4 regions of the Dactylosporangium sp. NPDC051485 genome follow, and region 1 is predicted to be linked to each of the others. Evidence: riboswitches for the same ligand, from Rfam matches in the RefSeq annotation. Region 1 holds a riboswitch; each other region holds the start of a gene.

Region 1 (4,480 bases):
GCCCGCTACGGCCTCGAGGACGGCCGCGAGCACTCGCTGACCGAGGTGGCGACCCGGTTCTCGCTGTCCCGCGAGCGGATTCGCCAGCTGGAGATCCAGGCGCTCGGCCGGCTGCGCGAGCTGGCCCGCGCGGAGGGCCTGCAGGCGGCGTAACGACACAGCATAAAAGGGCCCCGGGACTTACCCGGGGCCCTTTGTCATGCGTACTGTCGGTCAAAGCGCAACACGTCATAGGGCGAAGCGCGAAATGCCGCGCATTGCGGTGCGCAGTACCCGGCATTTCGAACAATCCGCGCATATGGGATGGGTTAGTACGGGTCGCCGCAGACCTTCCACGCGCCGCCCTCTTTGCGCATCTCGAAGGTGTGCGAGGACTTGCCGCTCTTGTACGTGACGGTGGCCGAGATCGAGGCGGTCTCGGTGCCGTTGGTGTTGCTGTACGAGCCGCCGAAGCTCATGTCGTGCGCGGTCGGCTGGTTCTTCTTGACGTACGCGTCGAAGGTCTCCGGCCCGTAGTTCTTCTGCGCCTGGCCGCACAGCAGCTTGTAGGCGGCCTGGGTGTTGCCCGCCTCCAGGCTGGTCAGGAAGTCGCCGGCCGCGGCCTTGGGCGCCTTGGTGGACGAGTTGACAAGGAAGAAGAAGCCGGCGATGCCGCCGCCGCAGCACACGACGACGACGCCGATGACGATCAGAAGAATGGTCTTCGCTGTTCTGCTCATCGCGCCAGGTTAGGCGCGAAGATCGTTGCGTGATGTAAAGCAGCTGACGGGGTCAAGCCCGATGTGCGACGACGAAGAGCCGGGGAAACGGCAGGATCGTGCCGAACGGCTCCCTCGGGAAGCGGGCCCGCAGCTCCGCGCGGACCTCCTCGGCGAAGGCCTCGGCGTCGTCCAGCGCGTCGAGGTAGGGGCGCAGGCCGGTGCCCTTGAACCACTCGAAGACCGGGTCGTCGCCGGGGAGCACGTGGTAGTACGTCGTCTGCCACGCGTCGACGGTGAGCCCGGCGGTGCTGAGCAGTCGGACGTACTCCTCGGCGTCGAGGACCGGGCTGGCCGAGCGCGGCCCGGTGACGGCCGCCGCGCCCCGCAGCCGACCGGCCCAGTGCGGGCGCTCCGCGATCGCGGCGAAGCCCGGGTCGTGGCCGGCGATCGGCACCTGGAAGGCGAGCGTCCCGCCGTCGTCGAGCGCCGCCGCCCAGGCCGGCAGCAGCGTCGCGTGGTCGTCGACCCACTGCAGCGAGGCGTTGGCCACGATCACGTCGAGCGATCCCCGCTGGGGGCGCCAGGCCGAGGCGTCGGCGAGCTGGAAGCGCAGCTGCGGCGACCGGAACCGCTCCGCCGCCGCGATCATGTCCGGCGAGGAGTCGAGGCCGAGGACGGCCGCGTCGGGCCAGCGCTCGGCGAGGGTGGCGGTCATGTCGCCCGGCCCGCAGCCGATGTCGGCCACGGCGACCGCCGCGGTGGTCGGGATGCGCGCGACGAGTTCGTGGAAGGGCCGCGCCCGCTCCTCGGCGAAGCGGTTGTACTGCCCCGGATCCCAAGACGCCATGCCCTCCATCATGAAGGGCATGGCGTCTTGGCGAAGCGGGTGGGGGAGCGCTACTGCGGGCGCGCCCAGCCGTACACGCTGTCCACGGTGGCCGAGGCGTACTGCACGACCGTGCCGGTGTGCGGCGCGTGGATGATCGACTTGTTCCCGACGTAGATCCCGACGTGGCCAAGGCCGTTGTAGAAGATCAGGTCGCCCGGTTCCAGTGTGTCGAACGGAAGCGTGCTCGTCCTGTAGTGCGCTGTGATCTCCGAGAACTGGCGCGACGCCTGGTGCGTGAGGCTCACGCCCGCGGCCTTCCAGGCGGCCATGGTCAGACCCGAACAGTCGTAGCTGTTCGGTCCGGCGGAGCCGAACACGTACGGCTTGCCCAGCTGCGCCTTGGCGAATGCCACGGCGGCGCCGGCCCTGCCGGAGGCGGGGGGCAGGGTGCCCGGGTTGTACGACGGCGGGTTGACCTTCTTGGAGCCCGCGGCGACGGCCTTCTTCTGCAGATCCTGCAGCTTCTTGATGTCGCCCTCGATCACCTTGCGCTTGCTCTCGATGTCCGACTTCTGCGTGGTCTGCGCGGCCAGCAGCTCGTCGAGCTGCTTCTTCTCGTCGTCGTACTTGCTCTTGGCGTTGCGGTAGTTCTCGATGTCCTTCTGCTGGGTGTGCGTGATCTGTTGCAGCATGGACATCTGATCCATGAGGGAGCCCGTGTCGCTGGCGTTGAGGATGGCCGAGATGGCCTGCATGTTGCCGGCCGTCTTGAATTGCGCGATCGCGAACTGCTCGACGTTGGCGCTGGTCTCGTCGACCCCGTCCTGCAGCGGCTTGAGCTTCGCCTGCAGCTCGGCCGCCTTGGCCTGGGTGGTCGCCAGGTCGGCGTTGATGCCGTTCCAGGCCTCGATTGTGGCCTCGAGGTCCTGATTCGACTTGTCGAGCTGGGCCTCGATCTCGGCGAGCGTGGGATCGGCGTGCGCGACCGTGCTCGGTGCGAGCACCGCGAGCATCACGAACCCGAGCAGGAGGGTTCGCAGCATCGACCGGTGGGCACGGTGTCCAGTGGACAAGGAAGGATGACCCTTCTTCACCGACTACCGCCTACCGGGTTAGCTGACGGGTTCGGGCGGGAAGAAAAAACGCCCTACCGCAGTGCGCTGCGGATTCACCCCACGAACACTCTGGGTCCCCGGTTCGATCACGCGCCGTCGATGTCTCTGCCCGGCGCGCCGAACTCGATTCGGCGGCGCTTGCCCGGCGTCATCCGGGGTGGATGACGGACTGCCGAGCAGGCCAGAGCCTAACTTAACGTGATCATTCGCCGGGTGGAAGCCGTGTGTCCTCATCGATCGGTAATGCATGGAAAAGTCCGTATTACCGGGGGTTGGTCGCGCGTACCGCACAGTGACAGTTGGTCGCCGGAGGCATCGACAAGGTGCGAAGGGTTCCGGGGCCGGGTGCGCGCCCGGCCCCGGGCCTCACTTCAATTCGTGGGCGATCTGGCGCATGAGGTCGGCCGAGGACTCCGCCGGCAGGGCACGCTCGCGCAGCCGCTCCAGGTTCCTGCGGTACGTGGCGATGAGCTCCGGCTCCTCCCACAGCAGTTGCTGGCGGTAGAGCACGCCGTCGTCGGCGCCGAACTCCAGCAGCGTGAAGTCGCCCTCCCAGCCGGGGTGGTACCCGGCGTTGAGCGCGATCACCCGCACATCGGCGTACGGGCGCTGGGCGAACTCGATCGCATGCTCCAGCTGGTCGACCAGCAGTGCCTCGTCGCCGGGGACGGGGCCGCGGCGCAGCACCGACTCGTCCAGGAACAGCTCCACGCGGGGCGGCTCCTCCCGGCCGAACAGCTCCTCCTGGCGCCGGGCGTGGAACTCGACCCGCCGCTCGGCCAGCGGAGACTCCACGTCGCTGGTGGCGTGGGCGTAGCGCCGGGTCTGCAGCAGGGTCGGGAACATTATCGGGGCGAACTCGCCGATGCTGGTCGCCTCCGCCTCGAATCCGACGTAGGTGATCTGCTGGCCGGCCAGCATGGTGCGGTACTCGTCCCACCACATCCGCCGCTTGGCCGCGCGGGCCAGCTCGAGCAGCTCGTCGACGGTGCGCGGGTCGTGCACCCGGTAGTAGGCCAGCAGGCTACGCAGGTCGCTCACCGAGATGGCGACGGTGCCGTTCTCGATGCGGATGAGTTTGGACAGCGACCACTCCATCTCGGCGGCCACCAGGTCCTGGGTCAGCTCCCGCTCCCGCCGCAGCCGCCGCAGCTCGGCCCGGAGCCGGCGCTTGCCCACGATGGGCCCGCTCATAGACCATCCCCCCAATCGCGTACATATGGCATGGCCCCGGTTGAGGGCTCCGCGTATCTACCCGATTTGCGGCTGATGCACCTGACGCGATCCGATTTCCTGGACGGCTCAGTGCTGGGCGGGTGCCGCCAGGAAGATCTTGGCCATGGCGCTGGCGAGGCCGCCGGGGTCGTTCGAGGCGACCGCCGGACCGCCGGTGAGCTGGGACATCTCGCGCAGGACACGCCGGCCTGGTCGCGTCCTCGAGCCCGCGGAGCCGGGCGGTGCTTCACGCCAGGCGTTTGTACTGGGTCCAGGTGGCCACAAACCCGGCCGCCGCGGTGGCCGGGATCCCTAGGCCTGCTCGACGGTGACCGCGACGAGCCTGCAGCCGCCGGCCTGGTTGGCTCCGATGCCGGCCGCGGCGTGCCCGGGCGCGACGGTGACCCGCAGTACCTCCCGGCCGCCGCAGCTGGCCCCGGCGGCCCCGGCGGGTGAGTCGGCCGACCCGCCGCGGGCGGCCAGGCTCAGCCCGACCAGCACGCCGGCCGCGACGGCCAGCGCCACGATGATCACGCCGATGGCGATCCACCACGCGGTCGCGGACGAGCGGTGCTGCGGGGGCGGACCGGCGGGCGCGCCGGCGGGGTGCGGCTCGGGTG
Region 2 (4,480 bases), on a different contig from region 1:
TCACCGCCCCGGACGGCAACGACAATGTCAAATGGTGCACGCTCATGGCCGCGATCTGGGCGTCGACCCGCCTACTGGTAACCCAGCGTAGGCGGCGGGAGAGAGGCCACCGAGCCGGTGGCCGCCGCGGGCCAGAGCGCCAAGCCTCCCGACCATATACGTCTGGCGTACCTGGCTCTGCATCGAAACCCGTACGTCGACATGCGGGAGCAATCAGTTGTCCGGAACCTGCGCTTGATACTGCTCGATCCACTGCTGGTTGAGTCCGTCTGCTTGGCGTCGATGCCGTGCCGCTATGGCGGAGGCCCGGTCGGGCGCGTCGATGCCGAGGAACTCCAGGATGCCGCGGGTCGTGATGACCATGTCGTCGTCGAGGTGTTCGTAGGTCACCCGATAGGGCTGGATGCCCCATGAGGCGAACCATGCCTCCCAAGCGGCGTTGTGCTCCTCGATCATGTCCATGAAGCGCCTGATCGCTCCGGCGTCGAACCTGGGGGCCTGCCTGTTGCCGCTGTTGCCGCTGATCTCACCGTTGCCGCCGATGAACCACGTGTTGGTCTGCTCGGCGCGTAGCCAGGAGACGGCTTGTGCCAGGACGTCGTGGCGTCGCAGGTAGATGAAGCGGGTGCGGCCGAATGCCCGGTTCAGCAGCGCGACATCGTCGCCGGCGAGGTCTCGGTGAATCGCTCCGAGCTTGTCAACGACTTCATCGAGTGTTCCCCACATGAGTTTCGCGCCGAACACGCCATTCGGGGTGCTTCCGGCTGCACGCGCGGCCTGCGCGTAGTCCGCGTAGTTGAAGCCACCTTCGGCGGTGCGAGGGATCTGCCATCGATCGGCCCAGAGCCGTTCGTCAGGCGCACGAAAATACGCCTGAGGGTGACCGCAGACCTCCGTGGAATTCAGCAGCCCGAGGAGCAGGGAGCTGCCTGTGCGGGGTGTGGCGCAGACGAAGTACGAGTCGGCGCGGTAGGCGATCTCCGTGGGCATCGCCGGATGTAATCGCAACGACAGTCGGGCATGCAACCCGATTATGTGGAACTGGATTCGGCAGGCCGGGAGCCGGGCGGCGGCCGATTTCGGCGGCGAAGCGGCGTTGCCCGTCGGGACGCGGGCCGTCATCGGTTGAAGTGGCCGTCAGGCGAAGGTGAAGAGGATCTTTCCGCTGCGTTGCGGTGTCATCGCGTGTTCGATCGCCTCGTGGTAGTCGGCCAGGCGGTAGGTCGCGTCGACCGGGACGGTCAGCTCGCCGTTGGCGATGAGGTCGTTGAGCGCGTGGTAGGTCTGCTCGATCTCGGTGCGGGGGGCGTGGCGCAGCCAGTTGAGCAGCCAGAACCCGGTGTGTGTCACCTCGTTGAAGATGACGTCGTGGGCGCGGACGGCCGGGGGCGCGTCGGTCACGTAGGCGTAGCTGACGATCGTGCCCCGGAACTTCAGCGCCGCGGCGAGGTCGGCGACGACCGGGCCGGCCGTGGCATCCAGCGCCAGGCTGAGCTGCGCACCGTCCAGCGCGTCGGCGATCCGCGCGGGCAGGTCGTCCCCGGCGACGATCACGCGGTCTCCGCCGGCGTCGCGTACCGTCTGGGCCGCGGCCTCGCGCCGCACGACGTTGAGCGTCTTGAGGCCCTGCAGCCGGGCGAGGGCGATGACGCACTGGCCGACGGCGGAGTTGGCGGCGTTCAGGCCGACCCAGTCGCCGGGGGCCAGCTTGGCGAACTTGTGCAGCAACAGGTAGGCGGTCGCCGGGTTGATCGGCAGCATGGCGAGTTGCAGCGGGTCGCCGTCGTCGCGGATCGGCACGACATTGCGGTACGACGTCGCGACCCGGTCCGCCCAGGTGCCCTGTTCGTAGTTGGGCAGGATGACCACCCTCCGCCCGACCAGCTGCCTGCCCGCGCCCACGCCGGCGTCGACCACCCGCCCGACGCCCTCGCCACCGAGCGGGCTCGGCAGCGGCGGCCGCACCCCGTAGTCGCCCCGCACGAGCAGGAAGTCGGACGGGTTGACCGGCGCGGCCTCCATCTCGACCAGGATGTCGTCGGTCCCCAGCACCGGATCGGACGACGGCTCCAGTGATACGGATTCCCGCGGATCGCCGTACGACGTGACGAGCAGCTGCGACATGAGATCCCCCGGATCAGCGGCGTGCTACGTCGGCGGCATATGCCCCGGCGGCGCCGCATCATGCGGTGGGGGCGCGACGATTCCGGCGTGCGCTCGCTTCTGGGCTTCGAGGACGGGCATCGCCGTGCCGGATGGCCCGGGCGCCCGCCGTGCGCATGGGCTCCAGCGGGGCCCGCCCCGCCGGCTCACGGCGCGACGGCGGGCCTGCTCCGCCTCGGTGAGTGGGCCCGCCGGCTCACGGTGCGACGGTGGCAACGACCTGCTCGGCGAGCGCCTGCCACTTGGCGTAGGCGTCCGGGTACGCCGACACCTGGACCGTCTGCGCCGCCACGGTCACCGCCATCTGCTCCCAGCCGTCGACCTTGACGAGTGCGGCGTAGAAGCGGCGTGCGGCCTCCGCCGGGTTCATCAGCTCGGCGACGGTGCCCCAGCTCGGCCGCTGCTGGAACAGCCCGACCGAGTCGTGGTCGCTGCCCACGCCCTCGTTGGGCAGGTTGAGCGATTCGGGAACGTTGGGGTTGGCGAGGTTGTGCAGGTGGCTTTCCTGCAGCGCGGTGGCGATCGCCACGACGTACGCGCGGTTCGGCAGCTTCTGTTCCTGCCCGGTGCGGACGATCGTGACGGCGTTCTTCATCTCGGCCTGGGTCAGCCCGCCGACCGGGGCGATGACCGTTGGCGCCGGCGCGGGTTTTGCCGGCGCGGCGGTGGTCGTGTTCGGCGGCGCCGGCACGGCAGTGCCCGCCGGTGACGGCTGCTGGCCACCGCTCGCCGATGCCGATGGTTGCCCGCTGGGCGTGTCGCCGGTGCGCTGCTCGCCGCGGGACGCGCGGCGCTCGGCGTCCGCCACCCGGTCGTCCTCGCGCTGCGCGGACGGTCCGGACTGCGCCACGGGCTGTGAGCGACCGCCGTGCGAGAACACCAGCAGCAGCGCGCCGATGACGGCGAACGCGATGACGGCGCAGGCTGAGGACAGGCCGAGGTGCCAGCGGACGGCCGAGTGACGGCCGCGCCGTTCACGTCGCAGGTGCCGCGGCCCGCCGTTCCTATCGGCCGGCACGGATGCTCCTCCCGGCCGGGAATTGGTTGGGTCGCGTGGGGTACTGCACGGAAACCTCGACAGACTGCATCGCCGGCCCGCGCGTCGCAGGGCCGGTACGGAACGAGGGGTCGCGCCATCGACCGTCCACTGGGGACGGTGCTGGTCGCGGATCTGTGGCCGGGGCCGGCGTGTGGCCCCCGGACGGTTAGTCGCAGCGGCCGCGTCGCCGGCCGGCGGGGCGCTGTGCCGAGGTATGGCGCCGTCCGATGGTCTGCATGCGCTGCTCCTTCCGGTGCCGCCTACCGGGTTAGCTGACGGATTCGGGCGGGAGGATCGCCCTACCGCACGGCACGTGGCCGCACGGATTCACCCCAGTGGCTTTTGGGTCCCCGGCTCGTTCGAGCGCGACTCGGCGGGCCGCCGCGTCGTCACCCGGAACGGTGACAATCAGCGGCGAGCCCCATGACCATAGCCGCTTCGGACACGCAGGTGAACCCCTCGATCAGAACTGCCGAGGGGCCGCTAGCACCCCGGCGACCTGCGACTTTGCGGCGAAAGTGACGCACGTCGACGCGGTCAGGCGGCAGCGCCTCGGCGTCGTGGGGGGCATGAAGAGACAGCGCCCGAGGGCGGGACGTCTCACGCCCGGGGCGCGGCGGACGGGCACGGGGCCCCGGAGACCTGTCTGGTGACGGAACGGGCGCTGGTGGCGGCGGGCGGCCTCAGAACGGTACGGCGGTCGCCAGCAGGCCGGTCGCTAGCAGGCCGGTGGCCAGCAGGCCGGTGGCCTCGCCGCGCCCGGAGACCCGGCGGCAGAAGTCCAGCGCGTCCAGCGTGATCCGTTCGCCGCCGGTGCCCCACACGCCGCCGGCCGGGCCGGTCAGTTCCAGGGTGTAGGGGTGGCCGTGGCGTTCGGCCCATTCGCGCACGACGTCGTCGACGAGGAGGCCGTCGTGCTCCGCGGTGGGCTGTGGGTCCAGGCCGATCGCGGCGCAGATGTCGAGCCGGTGCATGAAGGGGTCGCGGGTCAGGACGATGTCCGTCAGGTAGCCGACCGTCCATCGCTCCAGGTGCCCGCCGACCAGTTGAGCCTCGGGCAGGGTGCGCCGCAGCAGCAGGCCCGGCAGGCGCCGGCGGCCGCGCAGGGCTCTCGGGGACACCTCCCGCCAGCGCCGGATGAGCTCGGCCGTAGTGAGGCCGGCGTTGCGCCGCACCTGCAGCGCGGTGAGGAAGTCGATGGAGACGGGCGCCTTGGCCTGCCGGGCCTGCCGCATCGACGTCGACAGCTGCCCGAGCAGTTGCGGCAGGCTGGCCATC
Region 3 (4,480 bases), on a different contig from region 1:
GGAAGTCGGCATCGCGCAGGATCGCGCCCGCGCGCAGGGCGGCGGCCGGCACCTCGATCATCACGCCGGCGGTCGGGAGCCCGTGGGCGCGGCAGACGGCCGTGAACTCGGCGGCCTCGGCGGCGGTGGCGACCATCGGGGCCATCACCCACACGTCGGCCTCGCACGCGGCCGCGGCGGTGGCGATCGCGGAGAGCTGGGTGGCCAGCACGCCGGGGTCGCGGCGGGCGACCCGCAGGCCGCGCAGGCCCAGGGCGGGGTTGGGCTCGGCGGCCTGGCGCAGGAACGGCAGGGGCTTGTCGGCGCCGGCGTCGAGGGTGCGCACCACGACCTTGCGGCCGGGCAGGGCCGAGAACACCGCGGTGTACGCGGCGACCTGCTCCTGCTCGCTAGGCGGGTCGGCGTGGTCGAGGTACAGCAGCTCGGTGCGGAACAGCCCGACGCCCTCGACGTCGCCGGTGAGGTCGCGGGCGGAGCCGATGTTGGCCAGCAGCGCGACGGGGTGACCGTCGGCGGTCCGGCCCGGGCCCGTGGAGTCGGCCCCACGTTGGCGAAGCCGCGCGGCCCCGGCGTTGATCGCGGTCGCCTGCGCCTGCGTGACCCCGACGGCGAGCACGCCGGTCGCGCCGTCGAGCGACACCATCGACATATCGGAGATGTCCGAGATTTCGGGACACCGCACGACCGCCGGGATGCCCAAGGTCCGCGCCAGGATCGCGGTGTGGCTCGTCGGGCCGCCCTCGGCGGTCACCAGGCCGAGGACCACCGAGGGGTCCAGCCCCGCCGTGTCGGCCGGGGCCAGGTCGCGGGCGGCCAGGATGAACGGGTGGCCGGGCGAGGGCACGCCCGGCATGGACAGGCCCAGGCAGGCCGCGACGAGCCGGTCGCGCAGGTCGTCGAGGTCGGTGACCCGCTCGGCGAGGTATCCCCCGGCCGCCTCGAACGCCGCCCGGTGCTCGGCGAGGACCGCGGCGATGGCGTGCGGGGCCGGGGCGCCGGCCTCGATCGCCGCGAAGGCCGCGTCGGTGAGCATCTCGTCGGTCGCCATGAGCACCTGCGCCCGCAGCACCTCCGCCGCCGTCGGGTCGGCGGCCGCGTCGGCCCGGCGGGTGAGGTCGTCGGCGACGAGGGCGACGGCCCGCCGTACCGCATCCCGCTCCTCGGCGGCCGAGACCACCGCGGCGGGCGACGGCAGCGACGGCGGCGGCGCCAGGTGCAGCACCGGGCCCGCGGCCCGCCCGGGGCTCACCCCGAGACCGGCGAGCTCACGCATCGGACGCATCCAGGGACGGCGCATCCGGGGAAAGCGCAGCCAGGTCGCGGGCGAGGAGCGCGGCCAGTTCGTCGAGGGCGGCCTGCGCCCCCTCGCCGGAGGCCTCCAGGGTCACCGCCGTGCCCTGCTTGGCGCCGAGGGACAGCACCCCAAGCATGCTACGGGCCGGGACGGGCTTCCTGCCGTTGTCCGTGCTGATCGTCACGGCCACGGGCTGCTTCGCCGCGGCGGCGAAGCAGGGCGGCGGGGCGGGCGTGCAGGCGCTCGCCGACCCGACGATCACGGTCCGGGTGGGCACGACAGACCTCCTGAAGCTCGACGGTGACCAAGGCTCAACGATGGCTGGGCTCGACGGTGACCTTGATCGCCGCGCCGCGGGCGACGATGCCGAACGCGTCCGGCTGAACACCAAACACGGCCCGCCGCGGGTGCGGCGGGCCGTGCGGTGTGGCGGTGCGGGCGTTACGGGCGGCCGTAGCCGTAGAGCGTGTCGATGTCGATCGGGGCCACCTTCACCACGGTGCGGCTGTTCGGCGCGTGGATGATCTGGTTGTTGCCGATGTAGATGCCGACGTGCCCGAGCCCGTTGTAGAACACCAGGTCGCCCGGGACGAGCTGGCTGCGGGAGATGTGCTTGACCCTGGAGTACTGCTCGGCGGCGTTGTGCGGCAGCGACACCCCGGCCGCGTTCCAGGCCATCATGGTCAGCCCGGAACAGTCGAAGGTGTTCGGCCCGGCGGTGCCCCAGACGTACTTCTTGCCCAGCTGCGCCCACGCGTAGGAGACCGCCTTGCCGGCCGCGCCGGAGACCGCCGGCGGCGGCCCCGGGTTCGGCGCGGGCTTGGCCGGCGTCGTCGTCTTGGCCTTCGCGGCCGCCGCGGCGGCGGCCTGCTCGGCCTTGCGCTGCATCTCGTCGAGCCGGGCGATGTCGCCCTCGATCTGCTTGCGCCGGGTCTCCAGCTCGGTCTTCTGCCGGCTCTGCGCGGCGACCTGGTCGCCCAGCCGCCGCTGCTCCGCATCGACCGCGCCCTTGGCCGCGCTGAAGGCGTCGAGGTCACGCTGCTGGCTGCGGGAGATCTGCTCGAGGGTGCCGACCCGGTCGGTGAAGCTCTCCGACGAGGCCGCCCCGAGCATGAGCGACCAGGTGGCGAGGTTGCCACCGGTCTTGTAGGCGCTGACGGCGACCTGGCCGGCGTTCTCGCGGGCCGCGTCCATGCTGGTCTGCAGCGGCCCCAGGTCGGCCTGCAGCTTCGCGATCGCCGCCTGGGTCGCCTCGAGATCGCCGTTGACCTTGTTGTACTGCTCGACGACGAGCTCGACTTCCTTGTTGCCCTTGTCGATCTGGGCCTGGATCTCTTCCGGTGACGGGTCCGCGTGGGCCGCGCAGGCGGGCGCGACCATCGCCGCCACCGCCACCGCGGCCACCGCGGCGCGCAACACCGTCCGTCCGTTGAACACAGCAGGTTCCTTCTTCCCGCCGCCTACCGGGTGAGCTGGCGGGTTCGGGCGAGAAGAAGGCGCGCCCTACCGCGGGTCCGCGGATTCACCCCGATGGGGATCTGGTGGGTCCCCGGCTCGCGCGCACGCGACTCGGCGGAGCCTGCCCGGGCCACCCGGGGTTTGGGCGACGACGGCCGGCCAGGCCGAGACCCAACGTAACGGCAAGCCCGCGACCACGAAACCGCCCAGCGATGATCTAAGCGGGACTTAACGAGAACCTGCACTGATCGGAGGACACCCCTCATCGCCCGCACGGTCGATGGCCGGGCGGACCCCGCGCCGGGATCATCGTCTCGCCCTTCGTGTGGTGCCCCGGGCCGGAGGACCCCAATGGACGCCTACTCGCTCGGCCAGCTCTTCGGCTGCGGCCTGCTGTGCCTGTGCCCCCTGATCGTGGCGATCGTCATCGCCGTCGCGGCCGGCAAGCGCGGCGGCGCCAGGCACGACTCCGGCGGTGGTGGCGAGCCACCGCCGGCGAAGACGTGGCAGCCGCCGCAGCCGGCCCCGCTCTGCGGCAGCTGCGGCGGCAGCGGCAAGCAGTCGGACACCTGCAACGGCGGCTACGTCTACGGCGCCGACGGCCGCCCCCAGCATCACCACTTCTGCGGCGGCACCGGCTACGTGCGCTGCACGAGCTGCAACGGCACCGGCCACCGCTGAGGCCGGCCTTTGCCCGCACATCACCTTCTGTGCCACCAACGCCACCGTCCGCAGTATGTGTCGTCGCGGTTTCCGGCTGAGCGCGATGGCGTTGGGAAGTGTCGATGTACGGCTGAGGCCAGCGCTATTTCGGTGCGGTTGGCCGGCCGACCTCCATGACTTCGTCTGCCAGACACAACCCGGCACAGGAAGGGCAGTCACGCTGAGTCGCGTCGAGGTCGCAGACCCACGACGGGTGCACGCTTCCGCTTGATGTCAGTGCGCTGGCTGCCTGCGGCCTGCGGGCCCGATCAGGTACACCCGATTGGACGGTTCCAGGGGCATGCAAGGCCTCGCCGGCCCTTCGTGACGTCAGGTCGTCATCGCACAGATGTATCGGACGCGGCCCGCGCGATGTCGCGCGCGAGGTGGGAGGCACGCAGGCCGACCGACCGTAGTCGGCGCAGGTCCACGAGCGTGTCATGCATGAGCTGGACGTGAAAGTAGTTGACATACTCCAGGACCGCGAACAGTGCAAAGGCCAGTCCTGGCCAGGAGGTGCGCCCTGGATCCGTCGCCGCGACGGATCCAGTGGCCACGAGGCCAGCGGCCAGGAACAGCGGGTTGACGATGCGGGCCGCGCGAAATGCCGCCAAAGCCGGAATGTGGCGCCGGCGAACGCTCATCTGATGCAGTTTGGCTACCCAGTACGCGGCGCCCTCGACAAGCAAGAGCGCAAACAACGCGAAGCCGACCAGGTTGGTTGCCGTAGCCGGTAGCCCGACCAGGCCGAACCATACCCCGCCTTGCAGTGGGATGTTCATGAGTTCCAGCGCAGCCAGCGAGCGCAGACGTCGGCGAACAGCCTGACCGGGTGTTGCGCCGATGGGGGCACTCCGCACGCCAGCCATTATGGATCATGAACTGCCGCGACCTATGTCAACGACACCCGCTACTTCGGCGTCACCATGCAGGCCCTCATCGATGTCGATGCCACCGCGGCCGCGTCGATTCCGGATGGAAGGCCCGGCTGACTGCCGGGCCTCCCATCCGAGGGCGACGTCGTGG
Region 4 (4,480 bases), on a different contig from region 1:
CTGCCTGGATGCGCTGCTCGGCGCGCACGGACCGGTCGCACAGCTCGCGGCGGGACTCGGCGCCGGCCTGCTGGCCCTGATCACCGTCCGGGTCACACTGGCCGGGTGGCGGCTGACCAGCGCCGAGCGGCGGCAGCGGCGCCGGATGCGCCGGTTGCTGCGCCTCACCGGCCGGCCGCTGCCGGAGCTCGGCGCGATGGTGGTGCCGGCCGAGCAGCCCGCGGCATACCTGCTGCCCGGCGGCGGCGAACGGGACGTGGTCATCACCTCGGCCGCCGTCGACCACCTCACCGGCGAGGAACTGCATGCCGTCGCCGCCCACGAGCGTGCGCACGCCACCGGCCGGCATTACCGGCTGCTGCGCATGGTGCGGCTGCTGGACCAGGCGTTTCCGTGGGCGTCCTGCTTCGCCGCCCCGGTCCGGCAGGTACACCGGCTCGTCGAGCTGCGGGCCGACGACGTCGCGGTGCGCACCAACCCGCCGATCGTGCTGGCCCGCGCGCTCGTGGCGCTCGCCGAAGCCAGCGCCCGGCAGTCCGCCACCTGGCCCGGCGCAGCGGACCCGGGGATGCTCCTGGCCGCCCACGGCGGGGATGCGACAGAACGGCTGCACCGGCTGCTGCACCGGCCCCGGCCGCTCCCGGCCACGCTGACCCGCGCCGCCGCCGGCCTCTTCCTGCTGCTGCCGGCCGTCCCGGTGATGATCGCCGCCGTGGTCGAGCGGTCACCGCTGTTCCCATAGTCCCGCGCGGGGCTGCTCCTAGCCAGCGCAGGAGATCACGGGGTGACCCGGAACTGGGCGGTGTCGAGTGCGGCCTGCAGCGAGGTGCGGTAGCTCTCGCTGGTCTGGGTTGCGCCGGACACCACGTCGATGCGGGCGCTCTGCGACGTCAGGGCCTGGGCGCGCAGCCGCGGCACCGCGAGCGCGGTGAGTTCGCGGGAGAACCCGCCGGGGGCCTGCAGCACGGTGACATCGGTGATGGTGACGTCGTCGATGCGGACCTGGACCTGGACCGGACCCCAGATGGTACCGACGGCCGGGCCATTGACGACGAGGACAGCGCCGGACCGGGTCACGGTGCCGGGGCTGGGCGCAGCCGCGGCCTCGGTGGCGTCCGGCCCCGGCGAAGGGTTGCCAGGGTCCGTGGTCGCGTCGGCATGCTGCGGTGCCGCGGCTGCGGGCACCGGGCGGACCGGTCCCATGGTTGAGGTCCGGTAGGTGAACACCAGGACGATCATCGCGGCCGTGCCGGCCAGCCAGAGCGTGATTCTGCGCACGCGGAACGTCTCCTCCGAGCCGGGCTACCAGGCGAAGCATTCGAGGTGGATGCGGTCGGCGCGCACGCCCGCCTGCCGGGCGGCGCGGGCCACCGCCTGCATCCACGCATCCGGACCGCAGACGAACACGTCGTGCTGCCGGACACCGGGCACCAGCTCGTCCAAGGCGCTGGACCATCCGGCCGGCAGCCACGATCCGTCCTCGGCGCGGGCGCCCACCAGGTACCGCACGCGCACGCCGCGGGTGGCGGCGAGATCGTCGAGCTCGTCGCGGAACAGGACCTCTGGTTCGGTCCCGGCACGGTAGAGCAACGTCGCCTCGCCCGCGGCGTAGGGCAGCTCCTCCAGCAGCGCCCGCAGCGGGGTGACACCCACCCCGGCGGCGATCATCGTGACACGACGGGCGGTGCGCCGCTCGGCGGTGAGACGGCCGTACGGGCCCTCGATGACCGCCCTCGTGCCGGGCCGCAGCCCGGCCACGGCTCGGCCGCCGTCGCCGTGGGCCTTCACGGTGATGCGCAGCCGGTCCGGGCCCGGTGGAGCGGACAGCGAGTACGGATGGGCGCGGCTCCAGCCCGGGCCGGACAGGAACCGCCACTGGAAGAACTGGCCGGCACGGACCGGCAGTTGCTGCAGGCGCCGCCCGCGCAGGTGAATCGAGTACACCCCGGGCGCCTCGGCCACGACGTGGTCGACCTCGATGCGGTGCCGCAGCGTGCGCCAGGCGGGCAGCCCGAGCCGGCAGGCAAGCACCACGCCGGCGCAACCTCCGTAGGCGCTCCACCAGTACAGCCGGGCCAACGGCGCGGCGAGGAAGTCCGCGCCGGTCCACAACTGGTGCGGCAGGACCAGGCCCACGCCGAGATAGGCGTACAGGTGCAGCAGGTGCCACGACTCGTAGCGCAGCCGGCGCCGCGCCGCCCGGATCGAGGTGACGGTGACCAGGACCAGCGCCGCGGTACCCACGGCCGCCAGCAGCATCCCCGGGTAGTTGGCAACCAGCTCCCAGGCCTGGCGCAACAGGGACAGGTGCAGGGTTTGCGCGTAGCCGACGGTGATCAAGACGAGGTGGGCGAGCATCAGGGTGAACGAGGTGAATCCGATCCGCCGGTGCCAGCCGGCCAGCCGGTCCTGGCCGTAGGCGCGTTCCAGGACCGGCACCCGGGCCATCAGCAGTACCTGGATGAGCAGCAGATCGGCCGAGACCAGCCCGGTCAGCCGGCCGACGGACGTGACGCCGGCGGCCAGCGAGCCGAGGCCGTGCAGGCCGCCACCGGAAGCCCACATCGTGACCACGACCAGGACGCTGGACGCCAGGGCCGGGCCCAGGACGTCCGGCCACCACGACGCCGCCGGGCCGCCATCAGCCGATCGGCGCTGCCGGTGCTCAATACGAGTAGCCACGCTGGGAGATCCAGTCGGCCAGCTTCGGAGTGCTCAGCCAGTAGGTGCCGTCCCCGCTCGGGTCGGCCGGGTCGGCGATCTTCACCGCACCGCCGCCGTCGCGGTATCCGACGACCGTCAGGTAGTGACCGCCCTCGTAGGCGTGCACGGCACCGGCGGTGTCGGTCACATGGCCCGCAATGTTGGCGACGATCGCCCGTCCGCCGCCGACCGTGGCCAGCACGTCGGCCTGCAGCTGCGCGGCCTGCGCGGGCGTTGCCGGGTAGGCCGGGATCTCCCTGGTCTGGTACACCGTACTGCCGTGCCCGAGCACGCGGTTGAGCACGCGGGTGGTGTCGAAGGCCGAGTTCGTCCCGCTGGTGGTGGTGCCCAGCATGGCCGCGGCCTCGTCCTGGCTGACGGCGTGACCGGCCGCCGTCAGCGCGATCCGGGTGGCCGCCGGCCCGCAGAAGTAGTAGTTCGGCTGCAACTGGAACTGGTACTTGAGGAGCATCGTCGCCGGCGCGGCGGCCGCCGGCTTGTCGAGCGGCGGCGCGGCCTCGTCGGCCTTCGGCGGTTGCGTGGCCGGCACGGCTCCCGCCGCGACGGTGCGCTCAGCCGGCGGATCGCTGAGCTGACTGAGGACGATGCCGGCCACGGCCGCCGCGGCGAGCAGCGCGCACGCGATCACAGTGGTCCGCGGCCGGCGGATACCCTCGGCGCGCCGGGCATGGTGCTGTAGGGGGTGGCTGCTGTGCACAGGCAGATCTCCTTACGCGTCCGCCTACCGGGTTAGCTGACGGATTCGGGCGCGAAGGTCGCCCTACCGCGGGCCGTCGGCCCGCGGATTCACCCCAGATGTGCGGTGGGTCCCCGGCTCGTGCATGCACGACTCAGCGGGCCTGCCCCGGCGTCACCTGTGGTGAGCACGAACCGGGCCAAGCGAGCCATGACGTTACTCAAGGGCCACCACCCTGCCAAGGCCAGCTAGCTGGAAGAAGCCGCACATCGATCGACTACGCAACGCGTTGCCAGCATCACGACACGGGCTCGCCCAGCGAGTCTAGCAGGTAATATGTAGCTAAATCAATGCCATTTATCTCCTACTGTCCGTAGGAGATGGCCTTGTGCTCGATGGAGACAGTGCGTAAGGTCTGCTGCGGCCGGGCACCTGGCGTCGATCAACTCCGATCGACGCGGTCGCCCGGTGCCGACCCGGCGACCCTCGGGCGCGCAATCCGCGGCACAGCGCAGTTGCGGCCCGAACCCGCCAGGCGGCCGTAGCGAAGAAGGAGTCCGCCGCACGTGCCGCCACGCCGCCCGCACTGCGTCCCGACCACCAACCTCCCCGCACGCGCCGCGATCGCGGTGCTCACCGCGGTCGCGGTGCTGCTGGCCGGCACCGGGGCGGCGCAGGCCGAGCCGACCCCGGCGGAGCTGGAAGCCCAGATCGACGAGATGTGGAACCAGCTCGAGCCCACCATCGAGCAGTACAACCGGGTGCACACCCAGCTCAAAGACAACCAGGCCAGGGCCGCGGCTCTGCAGCAGCAGTTGCAGCCGTTGCAGGCGCAGGTCGACGCGGCGATGGGCAAGATCAGCGATATCGCGGTCCGGCAGTACAAGATCGGCCGGGTCACGACCATGCAGGTGCTGCTCGGCGGCGGCACTCCGACCGACATGCTGGATCAGCTCGCGGTCATCAACGCGATCGCCCGCAACGAACGCGCCGAGATCCAGAGCGTGGCCGCCGCCCGGGACAAGCTCGCCGGCGACAAGCAGGCACTGGACGCGCTCATCGCCCAGGAGGCGACGCAGG

Evidence for each region. A riboswitch is a leader RNA that binds a small molecule or an ion and turns the genes downstream of it on or off. The one in region 1 is predicted to bind cyclic di-AMP.
Region 2: linked by a shared signal. The riboswitch ahead of AB0M46_RS49780 (hypothetical protein) and the one ahead of AB0M46_RS43155 (NlpC/P60 family protein) in region 1 are both predicted to bind cyclic di-AMP.
Region 3: linked by a shared signal. The riboswitch ahead of AB0M46_RS11525 (NlpC/P60 family protein) and the one ahead of AB0M46_RS43155 (NlpC/P60 family protein) in region 1 are both predicted to bind cyclic di-AMP.
Region 4: linked by a shared signal. The riboswitch ahead of AB0M46_RS34390 (C39 family peptidase) and the one ahead of AB0M46_RS43155 (NlpC/P60 family protein) in region 1 are both predicted to bind cyclic di-AMP.

What each region holds. Positions count from the first base shown of each region.
Region 1 is NZ_JBFAZW010000120.1:25,692-30,171, forward strand. Features, by position in the region: gene AB0M46_RS43140 (sigma-70 family RNA polymerase sigma factor) at 1-153, shown strand, start outside; gene AB0M46_RS43145 (hypothetical protein) at 309-719, opposite strand; gene AB0M46_RS43150 (methyltransferase domain-containing protein) at 772-1,548, opposite strand; gene AB0M46_RS43155 (NlpC/P60 family protein) at 1,599-2,573, opposite strand; cyclic di-AMP (ydaO/yuaA leader) riboswitch at 2,617-2,789, opposite strand; gene AB0M46_RS43160 (DUF5753 domain-containing protein) at 3,012-3,839, opposite strand; gene AB0M46_RS43165 (hypothetical protein) at 4,173-4,480, opposite strand, start outside.
Region 2 is NZ_JBFAZW010000194.1:6,490-10,969, reverse strand. Features, by position in the region: gene AB0M46_RS49790 (Stf0 family sulfotransferase) at 214-990, opposite strand; gene AB0M46_RS49785 (zinc-dependent alcohol dehydrogenase family protein) at 1,138-2,124, opposite strand; gene AB0M46_RS49780 (hypothetical protein) at 2,360-3,181, opposite strand; cyclic di-AMP (ydaO/yuaA leader) riboswitch at 3,445-3,588, opposite strand; gene AB0M46_RS49775 (maleylpyruvate isomerase family mycothiol-dependent enzyme) at 3,886-4,480, opposite strand, start outside.
Region 3 is NZ_JBFAZW010000015.1:130,158-134,637, reverse strand. Features, by position in the region: gene ptsP (phosphoenolpyruvate--protein phosphotransferase) at 1-1,273, opposite strand, end outside; gene AB0M46_RS11530 (HPr family phosphocarrier protein) at 1,266-1,571, opposite strand; gene AB0M46_RS11525 (NlpC/P60 family protein) at 1,736-2,731, opposite strand; cyclic di-AMP (ydaO/yuaA leader) riboswitch at 2,737-2,879, opposite strand; gene AB0M46_RS11520 (hypothetical protein) at 3,104-3,433, shown strand; gene AB0M46_RS11515 (hypothetical protein) at 3,793-4,236, opposite strand.
Region 4 is NZ_JBFAZW010000075.1:17,655-22,134, forward strand. Features, by position in the region: gene AB0M46_RS34375 (M56 family metallopeptidase) at 1-742, shown strand, start outside; gene AB0M46_RS34380 (FMN-binding protein) at 778-1,278, opposite strand; gene AB0M46_RS34385 (ferredoxin reductase family protein) at 1,303-2,682, opposite strand; gene AB0M46_RS34390 (C39 family peptidase) at 2,666-3,421, opposite strand; cyclic di-AMP (ydaO/yuaA leader) riboswitch at 3,428-3,570, opposite strand; gene AB0M46_RS34395 (C40 family peptidase) at 3,967-4,480, shown strand, end outside.